DNA from 4 places in the Streptomyces sp. NBC_00210 genome. Region 1 is predicted to be linked to each of the others. Evidence: riboswitches for the same ligand, from Rfam matches in the RefSeq annotation. Region 1 holds a riboswitch; each other region holds the start of a gene.

What was found. Region 1 has a riboswitch for cyclic di-AMP ahead of OG729_RS09920 (M23 family metallopeptidase). Riboswitches for the same ligand answer to the same signal wherever they lie in the genome.
Region 2: linked by a shared signal. The riboswitch ahead of OG729_RS34055 (C40 family peptidase) and the one ahead of OG729_RS09920 (M23 family metallopeptidase) in region 1 are both predicted to bind cyclic di-AMP.
Region 3: linked by a shared signal. The riboswitch ahead of OG729_RS20990 (M23 family metallopeptidase) and the one ahead of OG729_RS09920 (M23 family metallopeptidase) in region 1 are both predicted to bind cyclic di-AMP.
Region 4: linked by a shared signal. The riboswitch ahead of OG729_RS15785 (NlpC/P60 family protein) and the one ahead of OG729_RS09920 (M23 family metallopeptidase) in region 1 are both predicted to bind cyclic di-AMP.

Annotation. Positions count from the first base shown of each region.
Region 1 covers NZ_CP108120.1:2,202,306-2,206,486, reverse strand. Annotated here, with positions in the region: gene OG729_RS09930 (pitrilysin family protein) at 1-1,166, shown strand, start outside; gene OG729_RS09925 (pitrilysin family protein) at 1,163-2,560, shown strand; cyclic di-AMP (ydaO/yuaA leader) riboswitch at 2,788-2,950, shown strand; gene OG729_RS09920 (M23 family metallopeptidase) at 2,963-3,721, shown strand; gene OG729_RS09915 (GntR family transcriptional regulator) at 3,910-4,181, shown strand, end outside.
Region 2 covers NZ_CP108120.1:7,512,385-7,516,565, reverse strand. Annotated here, with positions in the region: gene OG729_RS34070 (lamin tail domain-containing protein) at 1-49, shown strand, start outside; gene OG729_RS34065 (ATP-dependent Clp protease proteolytic subunit) at 229-864, shown strand; gene OG729_RS34060 (hypothetical protein) at 872-1,180, shown strand; cyclic di-AMP (ydaO/yuaA leader) riboswitch at 1,498-1,682, shown strand; gene OG729_RS34055 (C40 family peptidase) at 1,686-2,162, shown strand; gene OG729_RS34050 (LysE family translocator) at 2,289-2,918, opposite strand; gene OG729_RS34045 (LysR family transcriptional regulator) at 3,014-3,925, shown strand; gene OG729_RS34040 (ATP-binding protein) at 4,051-4,181, opposite strand, start outside.
Region 3 covers NZ_CP108120.1:4,607,613-4,611,793, forward strand. Annotated here, with positions in the region: gene OG729_RS20975 (LPXTG cell wall anchor domain-containing protein) at 1-4, shown strand, start outside; tRNA gene OG729_RS20980 (tRNA-Met) at 135-208, shown strand; gene OG729_RS20985 (PP2C family protein-serine/threonine phosphatase) at 379-1,557, shown strand; cyclic di-AMP (ydaO/yuaA leader) riboswitch at 1,790-1,946, shown strand; gene OG729_RS20990 (M23 family metallopeptidase) at 1,958-3,010, shown strand; gene OG729_RS20995 (aldo/keto reductase) at 3,169-4,113, shown strand; gene OG729_RS21000 (PrsW family intramembrane metalloprotease) at 4,179-4,181, opposite strand, start outside.
Region 4 covers NZ_CP108120.1:3,509,394-3,513,574, forward strand. Annotated here, with positions in the region: gene pcrA (DNA helicase PcrA) at 1-1,670, opposite strand, end outside; cyclic di-AMP (ydaO/yuaA leader) riboswitch at 1,934-2,095, shown strand; gene OG729_RS15785 (NlpC/P60 family protein) at 2,098-3,267, shown strand; gene OG729_RS15790 (hypothetical protein) at 3,407-3,760, opposite strand; gene OG729_RS15795 (NlpC/P60 family protein) at 4,137-4,181, shown strand, end outside.

The DNA of each region.
Region 1 (4,181 bases):
GACTTGCCCACCTGTTTGAACACCTGATGTTCCAGGGCTCCGGCCAGGTGAAGGGGAACGGCCACTTCGAGCTGGTGCAAGGGGCGGGCGGCTCGCTGAACGGCACCACCAGCTTCGAGCGCACCAACTACTTCGAGACCATGCCCACCCACCAGCTGGAGCTCGCGCTCTGGCTGGAGGCCGACCGGATGGGCTCGCTGCTCGCCGCGCTCGACGACGAGTCGATGGAGAACCAGCGCGACGTCGTCAAGAACGAGCGCCGCCAGCGGTACGACAACGTCCCGTACGGCACGGCCTTCGAGCGGCTGACGGCCCTCGCCTACCCGGAGGGCCACCCGTACCACCACACGCCGATCGGCTCGATGGCCGACCTGGACGCGGCCACCCTCGAGGACGCCCGCGCCTTCTTCCGTACGTACTACGCGCCGAACAACGCCGTGCTGTCGGTCGTCGGCGACATCGACCCGGAGCAGACGCTCGCCTGGATCGAGAAGTACTTCGGATCCATCCCGGCTCATGACGGAAAGCAGCCGCCCCGTGACGGATCGCTGCCGGAGATCATCGGCGAGCAGCTGCGCGAGGAGGTTGTCGAGGAGGTGCCGGCCCGTGCGCTGATGGCCGCCTACCGGCTGCCGCACGACGGCACGCGCGAGTGCGACGCCGCGGATCTGGCGCTCACCGTCCTCGGCGGCGGCGAGTCCTCCCGGCTGCACAACCGTCTGGTGCGCCGGGACCAGACGGCCGTCGCCGCCGGTTTCGGGCTGCTGCGCCTGGCCGGCGCACCCTCGCTCGGCTGGCTGGACGTCAAGACGTCCGGCGGTGTCGAGGTCCCCGAGATCGAGGCCGCGGTCGACGAGGAGCTTGCGCGGTTCGCGGCCGAGGGCCCCACGCCCGAGGAGATGGAGCGGGCGCAGGCCCAGTTGGAGCGCGAGTGGCTGGACCGGCTCGGCACGGTCGCAGGCCGCGCCGACGAACTGTGCAGGTACGCCGTGCTGTTCGGCGACCCGCAGCTCGCACTGACCGCCGTGCAGCGGGTGCTGGACGTCACCGCCGAGGAGGTGCAGGCGGTCGCCAAGGCCCGGCTGCGCCCGGACAACAGGGCGGTGCTCGTCTACGAACCCGTCAACGCCGAGCAGAGCGACCAGGAAGAGGGAGCGGACCAGTGACCGACGCTGCCGCGTCTTTGACGACCATGGAGTTCCACCCGCAGCCGGCGGCCGGCCCGGCCCGGCCGTGGGCGTTCCCCGCCCCCGACCGGGGCACCCTGGACACCGGGCTCACCGTGCTGCGCTGCCACCGCCCCGGCCAGCAGGTGGTGGCGGTCGAGATCTCCCTCGACGCCCCGCTGGACGCCGAGCCCGAGGGCCTCGACGGGGTCGCCACGATCATGGCGCGCGCCCTGTCGGAGGGCACCGACAAGCGCAGCGCCGAGGAGTTCGCGGCCGAGCTTGAGCGCTGTGGTGCCACCCTCGACGCGCACGCCGACCATCCCGGCGTCCGCGTCTCCCTGGAGGTCCCGGTCTCCCGGCTGCCCAAGGCGCTCGGCCTGCTCGCCGAAGCGCTGCGCGCACCCGCCTTCGCCGACAGCGAGGTGCAGCGGCTCGTACGCAACCGTCTCGACGAGATCCCGCACGAGACGGCCAACCCGGCCCGCCGTGCCGCCAAGGAGCTCTCCAAGCAGCTCTTCCCGGCCGAGGCTCGCATCTCGCGCCCCCGCCAGGGCACCGAGGAGACCGTGGCACCGATCGACGCCGCGGCCGTACGGGCCTTCTACGAGGCGCATGTCCGGCCCGCCACCGCCACCGCGGTGATCGTCGGCGATCTGACCGGGGTCGACCTGGACGCGGTGCTGGCCGAGACCCTCGGCACCTGGACGGGCGACAAGGCAGAGCCCCGTCCCGTACCGCCGATCACCGCCGACGACACCGGCCGCGTGGTGATCGTGGACCGGCCGGGCGCCGTGCAGACGCAGCTGCTGATCGGCCGCATCGGTGCGGACCGGCACGACCGCGTGTGGCCCGCGCAGGTGCTCGGCGCGTACTGCCTGGGTGGCACCCTCACCTCCCGCCTCGACCGTGTGCTGCGCGAGGAGAAGGGCTATACGTACGGCGTACGGGCCTTCGGCCAGGTGCTGCGCTCCGCTCCCGACGGGTCGGGCGCCGCGATGCTCGCCATCAGCGGCTCGGTGGACACCCCGAACACCGGACCGGCGCTGGACGACCTCTGGAAGGTGCTGCGTACGCTCGCGGCAGAGGGGCTGACCGACGCCGAGCGGGATGTCGCCGTGCAGAACCTGGTGGGTGTCGCCCCGCTGAAGTTCGAGACGGCGGCGTCCGTCGCGGGCACGCTCGCCGACCAGGTCGAGCAGTTCCTCCCGGACGACTACCAGGCGCAGTTGTACGTCCGGCTGGCCGAGACGGGCACTGTCGAGGCGACGGCGGCAGCCGTAAGCGCCTTCCCGGTGAACCGCCTTGTCACCGTGCTCGTCGGCGACGCCGCGCAGATCGAGGAGCCGGTGCGGGCGCTTGGCATCGGTGAAGTGAGTGTTGTCACAGGCTGATTGACAAAGCCGGTGCTCCTCGGCCGGCAAACAACTCCTTACAAACAAACGGAACCCCGGCATCCATAGCGGCGCCGGGGTTCCGTGTTATGTCCGCTTTGTTGGAGAGGCTGCCTGTCTGCCCTGTGGCATGCGCTACAAAAAGGCCTGTCTGTTTGGTGATTGAAAGTGGCCCCGCCTAGCGTCGGTCCGGCTGTCCGCCAGAAGCCCGCCGCATCCGCGGCATCGGACAGTCATCGCCGAGTCCCCGTCAGGCGCGAGCCTGGGGAGCCGGGGACCCACTCAGTCCCTGGGGTGAATCGGACGCCTTCGCACCCGCGGAGGGGCCCGTAGGAGACCTTCCTGCTCCGAACCCGTCAGCTAACCCGGTAGGCGAGAAGGAAGGAAAGGACCAGCCACTTCATGGCGTTCACCCGTGCCACCGGGAAGCACCGTGCCCCGAGCCGCCTGTCGCGACGCAGCGCGAACATGGCGGGCGCAGCGGCCCTCGCCACGACCGGCGTCATCGGAACCCTCGCTTCCCCGGCGCTCGCCGCCAACACGAGCACGCCCGCGGTCGAGGACACCGGCCTGACCCAGGTGGTGACCGCCGAGACCCTTGCGGACCAGATCGCCGACCAGGCCGCCACCCAGAAGCAGGAGGCCGCCAGGGCGAAGGCCGCGGCCGAGGCGAAGCACAAGGCCGAGGCCCGTGCCAAGGCCGCCCGCGAGGCCAAGGAGCGCGCCGCCCGCGACGCCGAGCGCAAGCGCCTCAACTCCTTCGTGGCCCCGGTCTCCGGCTCGTACATCTCCACCGGCTACAAGGCCGGCGGCGCCATCTGGTCCTCCGGCAGTCACACGGGCATCGACTTCCACGCGGCGTCCGGCACGACCGTGCACGCGGTCGGCTCCGGCACCGTCGTCGAGGCCGGCTGGGCCGGCGCGTACGGGAACAACGTCGTGATCAAGATGAAGGACGGCTCGTACACGCAGTACGGCCACCTCTCGTCGATCAGTGTCTCGGTCGGCCAGAGCGTCACCCCGGGCGAGCGGATCGGTCTCTCCGGCGCGACCGGCAACACCACCGGGCCGCACCTGCACTTCGAGGCCCGGACCAGCCCCGAGTACGGCTCCGACATCAACCCGGTCGCGTACCTGCGTGCGCACGGTGTGAACGTCTGAGCGGACAGCTCGTACGGCTCGTAGAGAGGGCCCCGGCGTGCCGCCGGGGCCTTCTGCGTTTGGGGCGCTGGCCAAAAGATATCCATGGATTCCAGAGAGCCTTCGGAAAATCGTGCTCGCTGCAATAGAGTCGACCGAACAGACGTCAATCGGCTGCGTTTCGCGCGGATTAAAGCGGAGGTTCGGTCATGCGCATTCCCGCGCACTCGGTATGCACGGCGATCCGCGACGACATCGTCTCCGGTGTATTCGAGCGGGGCAGCCGGCTGACCGAGGAGCAGCTGGCGCGCCGCTACGGCGTCTCACGCGTCCCGGTGCGCGAGGCTCTGCGCACCCTTGAGTCCGAGGGTTTCGTCACCACCCGCCGGCACGCCGGTGCCTGCGTCGCCGAGCCGACCGAGCAGGAGGCCGCCGACCTGCTCGAGATCCGGATGCTGCTGGAGCCGCTGGGTGCCGCGCG
Region 2 (4,181 bases), 5.3 Mb from region 1:
CGACACCTGCTCCTACAACTCGACCAGGGTCGACTACAAGTTGTGCTGAGCGCCTGACCTCCCGCCCCCGCCGCCCGGGCAGCGGGGGCGCTGTCATGCCGCGGTTCAGTCGTACAGCGGTGACCGTTCGCCCTCAGCGAGCATCCGTCCCGCTTCCGGCACCTCGATCTGTACGTCCTGTACATTTTTTACAGGCCAGCGCCCGAGGAGCACGAGGAGAGGTACGTCATGAACCGCCCCGCCGCCCGCTATGTCCTGCCCGAATTCACCGAGCGCACCAGCGCGGGATCCCGCAGCCTCGATCCGTACTCGAAGCTGTTCGACGAGCGGATCATCTTCCTGGGCACCGTCGTCGACGACACCGCCGCGAACGATGTGATCGCGCAGTTCCTGCATCTCGAGTACACCGCCCCCGACCGAGACATCTCCCTCTACATCAACTCCCCCGGCGGCTCACTGAGCGCCATGTCCGCGATCTACGACACGATGCAGGTGGTCACCTGCGACGTGGAGACGACGTGTCTCGGACAGGCCGCGTCGACCGCCGCCCTGCTGCTCGCCGCCGGCGCCCCCGGCAAGCGGATGGCGCTGCCCGGCTCGCGGATCGTCGTCCAGCAGCCCGCGTTCGAGGAGCCGTTGCAGGGCCAACCCTCCGATCTGGAGATCCAGGCGCAGGAGTTGCTCCGGCTGCGTGACCAACTCGCACGGATGCTCGTGCGCCACACCGGCCAGACCTCCCAGCGGATCGCCGCCGACCTGGAGCGCGACACGATCTTCGACGCCGTCGAGGCCAAGAGGTACGGGCTGGTGGACCATGTGATCAAGAACCGCAAGACGTCATTGTCGTCCCACGGTTCGAGGTGAGCACCCCGTGCTGCCGCCCGAACTGCCGCCGCTGCCCGCGCTGACCCGCGCCGAGGGCGAACTCATCGACAGCTACCTCGAAGTGCTCGATCTGCTGGGGCGGATCAACCCGGCGCGCGGAACGCACACCTATGGTGCGCTCCGCGCCGCACAGGCGCTGGTCGGCCGGGCCAATGCGCTCAAGGACGCCCTGACGCTGATGCACATGCGCGGCGAGAGCGAGATCCATGCGACGACGCTGACCGAGGCACTCAGGGCCCTCGACGGCGAACGCCGGGCGCACCGGGTGACGATGCCGCCCGTAACGCTCAGTTGACGAACTCACCTCTTCCGTCTACGGCCATCAGGGTACTGGTCACGCTCCCCCATTCGATGTAATCACTGTCCCCCGAAGCCCTACGGACAACTTGCGCGGCACGGCTACCGATTTGGCGGAATGACTTGTTCCGCCGCTGGTGCAAGGGTCCTCGGGCGTCCCCTGCCGCCCCTCGAAACTGCCCTGTCCACCCGAACAGGTGAGTGGTGGTAAAGCTCACAAACTGCCGTTTCAGTTCGGAAATCCGGCATGAGTTGGGTCAAGATCCCTGGGACGACAAGCCCCCGCCACCGCGGCGGGGCGGTCCGGGCGGACGCCGAGTCCTGCCGCCGCACCCGGATGACTGGTCGACAGGAGTGCATCGGCAGGAGTGGAGGACCCAAGCACGACGGGGCAGCCGGAAGGTCGGCAGTCCCTTGGGGTGAAGCCGCAGCCGCGGCCGGGCATCTTCGTCCGTCCGAACCCGACAGGTCATCCTTCACAGGCGGCTGACGAAGGGTTGCGCATGACTGCGCAGATTCATGTCCCGTTTCTGATGGGCCGGGCGGGCGCCGTATCGGCCCTGACCCTCGCCGCCGTCGGCGGCTCGCTGCTGGCTCCGGGGGGAGCCTCCGAGGCATACGCGGCTACGACCCACGCGAGCAAGGCACTTCAGGTGGCCGCCTCCAAGAAGGGCGCACCGTACAAGTACGGCGCCTCGGGTCCGCGCCGGTTCGACTGCTCAGGGCTGACGCTCTATTCGTACAAGAAGGCGGGCAAGAAGCTCCCACGTACGGCCCAGCAGCAGTACAACAAGACCCGCCACATCTCGGCGTCCTCCCGGCAGCAGGGAGACCTGGTCTTCTTCCACTCCGGCAGCAGCGTCTACCACGTGGGGATCTACGCCGGCCGCAACAAGATCTGGCACTCGCCGAAGACCGGCTCCTGGGTGAAACTGGAAAAGATCTGGAGCAAGAGCGTGTGGTACGGCCGGGTGCGCTGACGGCCCGTTGACTGATGGTGCGCCGATCGCCGCTCATCACCGGCGGTCGGCGTACCGGGACCGCGGCGGGTCCGCACCCGGCGCCCGGCGCCTGGCACCCGCCAGTCGGCACCCGGCGCCCCGGCGTCAGTGCGCCAGCGGCTCGGCCAGCAGAGTCACGCCGAGCGCCGTGAGCGCCCCGCCGGTGACGCCTTCCACGGCGCGCGTGGTGCGCGGCCGACGCAGCCACTGCCCCAGACGGTCCACCAGCAGCGCCACCGCGGGGAACCAGAGCAGAGCCAGGACGACGACGATCGTGGCCAGCAGCAGAGTCCGCGGCAGCACCGGCGCACCGTCCGGCACAAACTGCGGGAGCAGGCTGAGGAACAGGACCGGCGCCTTCGGGTTGAGGACGTTGGTGAGGAACCCCTGCCGCAGACTGCGGCCCATGCCGTCGGCCGCTTCGCCCGCCGGATCCGGCACGGCGAGCGCCGGACGCAGGGCCGAGCGCACCGCCCGTACACCCAGGTACAGCACATACGCTCCACCGGCGATCTGAAGCGTGCGGTACAGCACCGGGACCGCGACCAGGACGGCGGCGAGTCCCGCGACTGCCAGCGCGGTGTGCACGAGCAGCCCCCCGGCCACACCGACGGCGCAGGCCACGCCCGTGCGCCGGGAGGCGAGCGCATTGCGTACGACGACGGTGAAGTCCGCGCCCGGCATGGCGACCATGCCCGCGGCGACCCCGGTGAAGGCAAGCAGCTGTGCGTCCATGCCGACCATCGTGGCCCGTCGCAGGGCTTAACGTGTACTTACAATCTTCTGGGTCTGCCTAAAGTGATGCTTAAGCCTGGCGGAGAGGGAGTGGCATGTACGACCCGACACGGCTGGCGGCCCTGGTGGCGGTCGCCGAGGCCGGTTCGATCACCCGCGCGGCCGCCCGCCTGGGCTACACCGCGCCCGCGCTCTCCCAGCAGCTGGCCAAGCTGGAGCGCGAGGCCGGCGCGGTACTGCTGGTGCGGCACCATCGCGGGGCGCGGCTGACGGCCGCGGGCGAGCTGCTGGCAGCGCGGGCCCGCCGGGTGCTGGACGAGATGGACCGGGCGCGTCATGAGCTGTCCCGGCTGTCCGGGCTCTCCGGAGGGCGGCTGCGGGTCGGCACCTTCACCACCGTCGGCGTCCATCTGCTGCCCCCGGTGCTGAGCGCCTTCCGCAGGGCTCATCCTGATGTGGAGCTCACCGTCGCGGAGTACGAACCACCGGACGGGGTCCTGGCGGTGGCGGCCGGCGAGGTGGATCTGGCGCTCACGCATGCGTACGAACCGGCCGAGCCCGCACCGCCGCCCGCCGGTGTGATCCTGGAGCCCCTGCTGGTCGAGGAGTTGGTACTGGTGACGGCCCCCGGCCATGCGCTGGCGGGCGGCTCGGGCCGGCTGCCGGTGGCCGAACTTGCCGGGCAGCCGCTGATCAGCAGCGCTCCCTCGCACCCGTCCCGAAAGGGTGTGGAGTCAGCCCTGGCACGGGCCGGGGCGAGTCCCGCCGTGGTGTGCGAGTCACCCGGCTATGCGCTGGTGTGCGCGCTGGTCAGCGCGGGGCTCGGGGTGGCGGTGGTACCGGAGATGGTCGCCTCGATGGCCGCGACACCGCTGGGCGTACGTCAGTTGGAGTCGGCGGGGTTCCGGCGGACGATCTCGGTGGCGCACCGTGGCGAGGTGTCGGGCCCGGCGGCCGAGTCGCTGCGGGCGCTGCTGCGGGGTGCGTTCGGCCGCGCGGGAAACTGACGGCCGGACCAAAAGCGCCGGGCCGGCCGACCGCGTCTCACCCGTCTCGATCGGCCGGGCCGAGAACGCCAGGCCGGCAAAGGATCATCGGCTCTCTGCCGGTCCTCGACCGGCCGACGCCGTGATCAGCTCTGTACAGGTACGGTCCACGGCAGGGCGATCCAGACGGTCTTGCCGCCGTCCGGAGTCGGAGTGACGGTGAGGTGTCCGCCGCACTCCGCGGTCAGGCTGCGGATGATGACCATTCCGCGGCCAT
Region 3 (4,181 bases), 2.4 Mb from region 1:
CTGAGTCCGGCCCGTGACGACGCCCGGCACAGCGGTCAGATGCCGGGCGGGGAGTGGAACAGCTGCCGAGCAGCTGTTCCAATCGGTAAATGGATTTGATCTTGCTCCGAATAGCGTAAGGTTGTGTTCACCGACGCGGGGTGGAGCAGCTCGGTAGCTCGCTGGGCTCATAACCCAGAGGTCGCAGGTTCAAATCCTGTCCCCGCTACTGAAAGCAGTGGCCCGGCACTCGAGAAGAGTGCCGGGCCACTGTCGTGTCCGCCCGCCGGGGTTTCGCCCGGTTGGCCGACGGCGAGTCGCCGCGCGGCGCGACTCCGGCCAGCCTGGGAAGGGCGCGGTACCTTCCGCAGCCTGGGCGGACTGGGCAGGAGAGCACTCGTGGGGTACCGAGGACAGCACCGCGGCATCAGCGCTCGCAGCTTTGTCCGCGCGCTGCCCACGCTGTTGATCATCGGCGGTGTCATCTTCGATCTCTCCACCCCGTCCGAGTTCACCGCGTCCCCTCTCTTCGCGGCCGCCCCGCTGATCGCGGCCCCCTTCTTCTCCTGGCTCACCACCCTGCTCACCGGTGTCGCGGCCGTCGCCGCGGTCCTCGGTCTGCACATCTACAACGACACCCTGAACAGCGTCTCGGCCAACACCGAGCTGTTCACCGTGGTCACCGTCGCCGGGCTCGCGCTCATCATCAATCGGGTCGTACTGCTCAGCGGCGAGCGCCTCGCCTCCGCCCGTGTCATCGCCGAGACCGCGCAGCGCGCCGTGCTGCCCACCCCCGCCGAACGGATCGGCGGGCTGCAGGTCGCCGCGCGGTACGAGGCGGCGCAGGCGGACGCCTTCATCGGCGGTGACCTCTTCGCCGTACAGGACACTCCGTACGGGGTGCGCCTGGTGGTCGGCGACGTACGGGGCAAGGGGATGGAGGCGGTCGAGGCGGTGGCAGTGGTCATCGGCGCGTTCCGGGAGGCGGCCGAGCAGGAGGCCACGCTGGAAGGGGTCGCCAAGCGCCTGGAGCGGGCGCTCGCGCGCGAGGGCACCCGGCGGGACAGCCTGGAGATCTTCGAGGAGTTCACCACGGCAGTGATCGCCGAGATCCCGCGCCGCGACGAGATGGTGCGCGTGGTGAACCGGGGCCATCCGGAACCCCTGGTGCTGTACGCCGACGGGAAGGTGCACGCGCTCGAGCCGACCGAGGCCGCGCTGCCGCTGGGCATGGGCGAGCTGAGCGGATGGCCGGACCGTGCGGACTCGTTTCCGCTGCCCGCCGGGGCCACGCTGCTGCTCTACACGGACGGCCTTTCCGAGGCGCGCAACGCGGACGGCGTCTTCTACGACCCGGCCGCGCGGCTCGGCGGTCGGCTCTTTCCCGGGCCGGAGGAGCTGCTGGACGCGCTCGTCGACGACGTACGACTGCATACCGGTGGCGGCTTGACGGACGACCTGGCCCTGCTGGCGGTCAGCCGTCCCGGGCAGGGGCAGCAGGGCCGCCGCAGGATCGTCCCCGTGGTCAGAGGGAAGAGTCAGAGCCAGGGAAGGCCACCAGACCCGCACCGTGTGTAGTCCCCGCACCGTGTGTAGTCGAAGCGCACCCCTCCGCATCACATATGAACCACCGTCAGGTGAAGGTGTGAGAGGAGAGGCGATCAAGTCGCCCGTATCCGGCCGCTTGTGTCCTGGTACGTCCGTGACGAACTCGTTAACGATCACTCGGAACAGCTTGGAATCCGGCCCTGGCTTCTATTAACGTTCGATAACGCAGCGCGGTCGTCCCAGCCGTCGCAAGAGGCGGCACCGTGCGCATGCGCCGAATCCCGCAAGGGAACCGGGGAACCACCAATTGGGGTGAATCGGGCACCTTTTGCCGCTCTTTTCCGCGGTCGAAGCGCTCGTAGGAGACCTTCCTGCTCCGAACCCGTCAGCTAACCCGGTAGGCGAGAAGGAAGGAAAGGAGTACGCCTCAGTGGCGTCCAACACCCCTGCCCCAGAAGCACCCTTCAGGCCCGACTTCTTCAGCGGCGAAGAGGGGGCGGAGCGGGCGTGGGAGGAATGGAACCCCACCGAGGACTCCGTTCGTCCGGTGCGCGGACGGCACCGTGTCGTCAAGCAGCGCGGCGGGCTCGCCCGCAGCTCCACAGTGCTCGGCGTCGGCGTCATCGCCGCGGTCGGCGCGGGCGGCATGGCCACCGCGCAGGACAAGCCGCCGGTCTCCATATCGCTCCCCGACTCGATCACGGACAACCTGCCCGACGCCAAGTCCCTTCCTGGCGTGGGCTCTTTCCTGTCCGACGACTCCTCGGACGCCGACGCCGACAACACCTCCCCGCTCACGGCGGTGACGCTGGCCTCGGACACCGACTCCAAGACCGCTGCCGATGGCGCGGCCGGCGCGGGTGAGGCGCTGCGCGCCCGCATCCTCCAGCAGGCCGAGCAGCAGCAGGCGGAAGCGGACGCCGAGGCGAAGGCGGCCGTGGAGAAGCTTGCGGCCGAGAAGGCCGCGGCTGAGGCGAGGAAGCAGCAGACCGCGGCGGAGGCCAAGGCCGAGGCGGAGAAGCTTGCGGCCGAGAAGGCCGCGGCGGCCAAGGCGGAGGCCGAGCGCCTTGCCAAGCTCGCGGCGAGCTATTCGCTGCCCACCTCCTCGTACACGATCACCTCCACCTTCGGCGAGGCCGGCTCCATGTGGTCCTCGGGCTACCACACCGGCCTGGACTTCGCCGCCCCGACGGGCACGCCGCTCAAGGCGGTCCACAGCGGCACCGTCAAGTCGGCCGGCTGGTCCGGCTCCTACGGCTACCGCACGGTGCTGGAGCTCGATGACGGCACGGAGATCTGGTACGCCCACCAGTCCTCGATCTCGGTCAGCGCGGGCCAGAAGGTGACGACGGGCGAGACGATCGGCCGTGTGGGTGCGACCGGCAATGTGACCGGCCCGCATCTGCACCTGGAGGTCCACACGGCGGGCGGGACGGGCATCGACCCGATGACCTGGCTGCGCGACAAGGGCCTCACCGTCTGACGTTCCGCACTGCTCTGCGCCCCTCGCGCCGTTCGGCGCCTGGGGCGCTGATGCGCGGCGCCGCCCCATGTGCGCGGCGGCAGCCATGCGGGAGGTGGACCCCGTCGGCCGACTGCGGAATGTGGAATAGGTCGCACCGTACCGCTGTTGGTCAACCCATGACTTCTCTCCGTACGTTCGGCTCGTCCGGTATCGCCGTCTTCCCGCTCGCTCTCGGCGGCAATGTCTTCGGCTGGACCGCCGACCAGGCGCAGTCCTTCGCCGTGCTCGACGCGTACACCGCTGCCGGAGGCAACTTCGTCGACACCGCCGACGCCTATTCGGCGTGGGTGCCGGGCAACGAGGGCGGCGAGTCCGAGACCGTCATCGGCAGCTGGCTCGCCGCGCGCCGCAACCGCTCCGAGGTCGTCGTGGCGACCAAGGTCGGCTCCCACCCGCAGTACAGGGGCCTGTCCGGCTCGACCATCAAGGCCGCGGCCGAGGCCTCCTTGCAGCGGCTCGGCACCGACTACATAGACCTGTACTACACGCACTTCGACGACCTGACCGTCCCTGTCGAGGAGATCATCACCGCGCTGGACCAGCTGGTGAAGGAGGGCAAGGTGCGTGCCATCGCCGCCTCCAACCTCAGCGCCGACCGGCTCCGGGCGTCCCTGGAGTTCTCGGAGCGCGAGGGGCTGGCCCGCTACGTCGCGCTGCAGCCGCACTACAACCTGGTCTCCCGGGACAGCTACGAGGGCGACCTGCAGGACACGGCCGCGGCCGCCGGTCTGGCCGCCGCCCCCTACTCCGGGCTCGCGTCCGGCTTCCTCACCGGCAAGTACCGCCCCGGTACGACGGTGGACAGCGCACGGGCCGCGGGCGCGGGCAAGCACCTGAAGAGCGAGCGGGGCGTGCGGGTCCTCGCCGCGCTGGACAAGGTGGCCCGGGCGCGCGGCGTCGAGGTGGCGACCGTCGCGCTCGCCTGGCTGGCCGCGCAGCCGACTGTCGTCGCGCCGATCGCCTCGGCCCGTACGGTCGAGCAGCTGCCGGCCCTGACGGCGGTCGCGGAGCTGGAGCTGACGGCCGTGGAGGTGGCCGAGCTGACGGCGGCGTCGGCGTAGCCCCGCCTGGTGCCCGGCGGGGCGGTGGCCGGCGGCCGGGCCGGTGGCTGCTGTCAGCCGGGCCGCTA
Region 4 (4,181 bases), 1.3 Mb from region 1:
ACAGCAGGGCCCGCGCCCGAGTCGACGACCGTGCGCAGTTCCTCCATCAGCACGTTGAAACGCTTGACGGCGTTGGCGGAGCGGGCCGCCATGCCGTACGCCTCGTCCACGCGCCGCAGTGCCTGCGGGAAGGTGATCTTCTCGCGCAGCGCGAGCGCGTCGATCATCGCCTCGGCGCGGTCGCCGATGCCGCGCTTGGGGACATTGAGGATGCGGCGCAGCGGGACGTTGTCCTCGGGGTTGGCCAGGACCCGCAGATACGCGAGGACGTCCCGGACCTCCTTGCGCTCGTAGAAGCGCACCCCGCCGACGACCTTGTACGGCAGGCCGACCCGGATGAAGATCTCTTCGAAGACACGGGACTGGGCGTTCGTACGGTAGAAGACGGCGACGTCGCCGGCCTTCGCCTCGCCCGCGTCCGTCAGCCGGTCGATCTCGTCGGCGACGAACTGCGCCTCGTCGTGCTCGGTGTCGGCGACATAGCCGGTGATCTGCGCACCCGCGCCCGCATTCGTCCACAGGTTCTTGGGGCGGCGGCTTTCGTTGCGCTCGATGACCGCGTTGGCTGCGGAGAGGATCGTCTGCGTGGAGCGGTAGTTCTGCTCCAGCAGGATCGTCGTCGCGTCCGCGTAGTCCTCCTCGAACTGGAGGATGTTGCGGATGGTCGCGCCACGGAAGGCGTAGATCGACTGGTCGGCGTCGCCGACGACGCAGAGCTCGGCCGGCGGCAGATCCTCCTGGCCCGTCCCTACCAGCTCGCGTACGAGTGTGTACTGAGCGTGGTTGGTGTCCTGGTACTCGTCCACCAGGACATGGCGGAAGCGCCGCTGGTAGTGCTCGGCGACGTCCGGGAACGCCTGCAGCAGATGCACCGTCGTCATGATGATGTCGTCGAAGTCCAGGGCATTGGCCTCGCGCAGCCGTGCCTGGTACATCCGGTAGGCCTCGGCGAGCGTCTTCTCGAAGCCTCCCCCAGAGCCTTCGGCCTGGGAGGTACCCCCAACTGCCTGGTCGGCGAAGGTCTCCTCGTCGATCAGCTCGTTCTTCAGGTTCGAGATCTTGGCGCTGAAGGACTTCGGCGGGAACTTCTTGGGGTCAAGATCCAGATCGCGGCAGACCAGGGCCATCAGCCGCTTCGAGTCCGCGGCGTCGTAGATCGAGAACGACGAGGTGAAGCCGAGCCTCTTGGACTCGCGGCGCAGGATGCGCACGCAGGCACTGTGGAAGGTCATGACCCACATGGCGTTGGCGCGCGGGCCGACGAGCTGCTCGACACGCTCCTTCATCTCGCCGGCGGCCTTGTTGGTGAAGGTGATCGCCAGTATCTGCCCGGGGTGGACGCTGCGGGTCCCCAGCAGATACGCGATCCGGTGGGTCAGCACCCGGGTCTTGCCGGACCCGGCCCCGGCGACGATGAGGAGCGGCGAGCCCGTGTGAACGACGGCGGCGCGCTGCTGTTCGTTCAGCCCTTCCAGCAGGGCGGCGGGGTCCACGACCGTGCGCGGGGCGCCGTCACGGTGGTACGGATCCCGCGCAGGGGGCACGTCGAACGCGCCCTGGAAGAGATCGTCCGGAATCTCCTCCGGGGCCGAGTCCTCGGGCGGTGGCGGGGCGTGCTCCGAGCTGGGCTGGAGGTCCGCCAGGAAGCTGTCGTCAAAGAGGCTGCTCATCGCTCTACGAGTCTAGGCCGCCGCGCTGACAGCTCGCGGCCGCATTGGCATGCCGCACGGGAATCCGGCCCGGCAACCCTGCGCGATCGAGCCACTTCGCCATGTCATGGCACAGGCACACCGGAAACCCGATCCCCGCCGCGCTGAAAAAAGGTCACGAAAATGTATCGGGCATATCGACCATCAAGCTTCACAGCGGCCACACGAGTTGGCTAGCGTGCTCGTCCAGGCGGCTCGTACCCCCATGGCGATCCACGCCAATCGGGCGGCCTGCGCCGAATTCGGGCTTCCTTCAAGGAAGTTCGGAACCGGGGACCCACCATGCACAACCGGGGTGAATCGGACCTGTCTCATTCGGTCCGTAGGGCGTCTTCCGTTCTGCCCGAACCCGACAGCTAACCCGGTAGGCGGTCCACGGAAGAAGGAGATGCCGGCCTTGGCGTCGCATCGCAAACAACGCAGCCGTACCGCGAAGACCTCGCCCGCCGTCGGGCTCACGACGGCAGCCATCGCCGGCGTTACCCTGCTGTCGACTCAGAGCGCCAACGCGGCGCCCGCCGAACCGAAGCCCTCCGTCGAAGAGGTGCAGAAGAAGGTCGACGACCTGTACCGGCAGGCCGGCACCGCGACCGAGAAGTACAACAAGGCCAAGGAATCCACCGACGAGAAGCGGCGCGAGGTCGACGAGCTGCTCGACGACGCCGCCAAGCGCACGGAGAAGCTGAACGAGTCCAGAAGGGCGCTCGGCAACTACGCGGCCGCGCAGTACCGCACCGGCGCGGTCACCCCGACCGCCGCGCTGCTGTTCGCGGACAGCCCCGAGTCGTACTTCGACCAGACCCAGCTGATGGACCGGATGACCGACCGTCAGCGCAGCGCCATCACTGACTACGAGACCCAGCGGGCCGCGGCCGCCAAGCAGCGGGCGGAGGCGACGAAGAGCCTCGAGTCGCTCACGACCTCCCAGAAGGCCCTGCGCACGAGCAAGCAGGAGGTCCAGGCGAAGCTCGCCGAGGCGCGCGCACTGCTGTCGAAGCTGACCGCCGAGGAGAAGGCGCGGCTCGCCGAGATCGAGCGCAGGAAAGAGGAGGAGGCCCGCCGCCAGGCCGAGGCAAAGGCCAAGGCGGAGGCGGAGGCCCGCGCCAGGGCGGAGGCCGCGCGCAAGGAGCAGGAGCAGAACCAGGACAGCGGCACGGGCACGGGAACCGGTACTGGCACTGGTACCGGCACCGCCGACGGCAGTTACACGGCCAAGGCCGACAAGGTCCTGTCCTTCGCCCGCGCCCAGCTGGGCAAGCCGTACGTCTGGGGCGCGACGGGCCCGAGCTCGTACGACTGCTCGGGGCTGACCCAGGCCGCCTGGAAGGCGGCGGGCGTGGACCTGCCGCGCACCACCTGGGACCAGGTGAAGGTCGGTACGCGCGTGGCCACGAAGGACCTGCTCCCCGGCGACCTGGTCTTCTTCTACGACGACATCAGCCACGTGGGCATTTACATCGGCGACGGCATGATGATCCACGCGCCCAAGCCCGGTGCGAACGTCCGCGAGGAGTCGATCTACTACATGCCGATCTACGGCAGCGTGCGCCCGGCCTGAGCCCGGACGCAGCCGAACGCCCGGACCCGTCGGGTCCGGGCGTTCTCACGTCCGCAGCATCACGCCCGCAACATCAGGTCCGCAGTCATGCCCGCAACATCAGGTCCGAAGCGTCCCGTCCGCCGACAGGCTCAGCGCATCAGGTCCACAGCGTCGCGATGAAGATGTTCGTGACGGTCAGCCCGCCCACCGCGCCGAAGAGCGCCTTCTCCACCTTCTCCTCGTCCCGCTTGACGTAGACCAGTCCCAGGATCACCACCAGGACCGCCAGCTTGACGCCGATCTTGATGTTGTTCACCGGCTGATCGTCCGCCTGGTTCAGGCCCACCAGTGCCACGCCCGTTATCAGCATCGTCAGCGCACCGTGCAGCATCGCCGGGCTGAAGCGGGCGGTGCCCTCGCCCATCGCCTTCATCTGGGTGAGGAAGCCGCCGAGCAGCGACGCGATGCCGATGATGTGCAGGGCGACGAAGACATTGATGAGTACGTCCATGAGGCGGAGCCTAACCGTCGCCATACCACCCCTCTCAGGGCAGGTGCGCCTCATTCGCCGCATCGGTCACGGCGGCACGGGGATGTGCGCCGATGGCATCAGACCGGCTCGCACAAAGCGCTCCCGCCTGTCCAGCTTTGGGCAACTTCGGTCCTTGCGCCGCGTTCCCGTGACTCTCAGGTTTAGCGTCCTTCCCCAGGTGACCGACTCTCCATCGCCGCCGCGCCCCCCGGGCGGCCGTCGGACATCACCGCCGAGAAATACCGGCGGCGGGACGCTCCCCCTGTGCGGACCGCCGCCGGCCCCGGTCCGGCCCCCGCCCGGAGTCGGACCCGGAGTCGGACCGCAGGAACGACGGAAGGACGTGGACGCCCTCGTGGCAGCGCACCGGAAAGCCAAGCAGCATCCGCTCAGCGGGCCC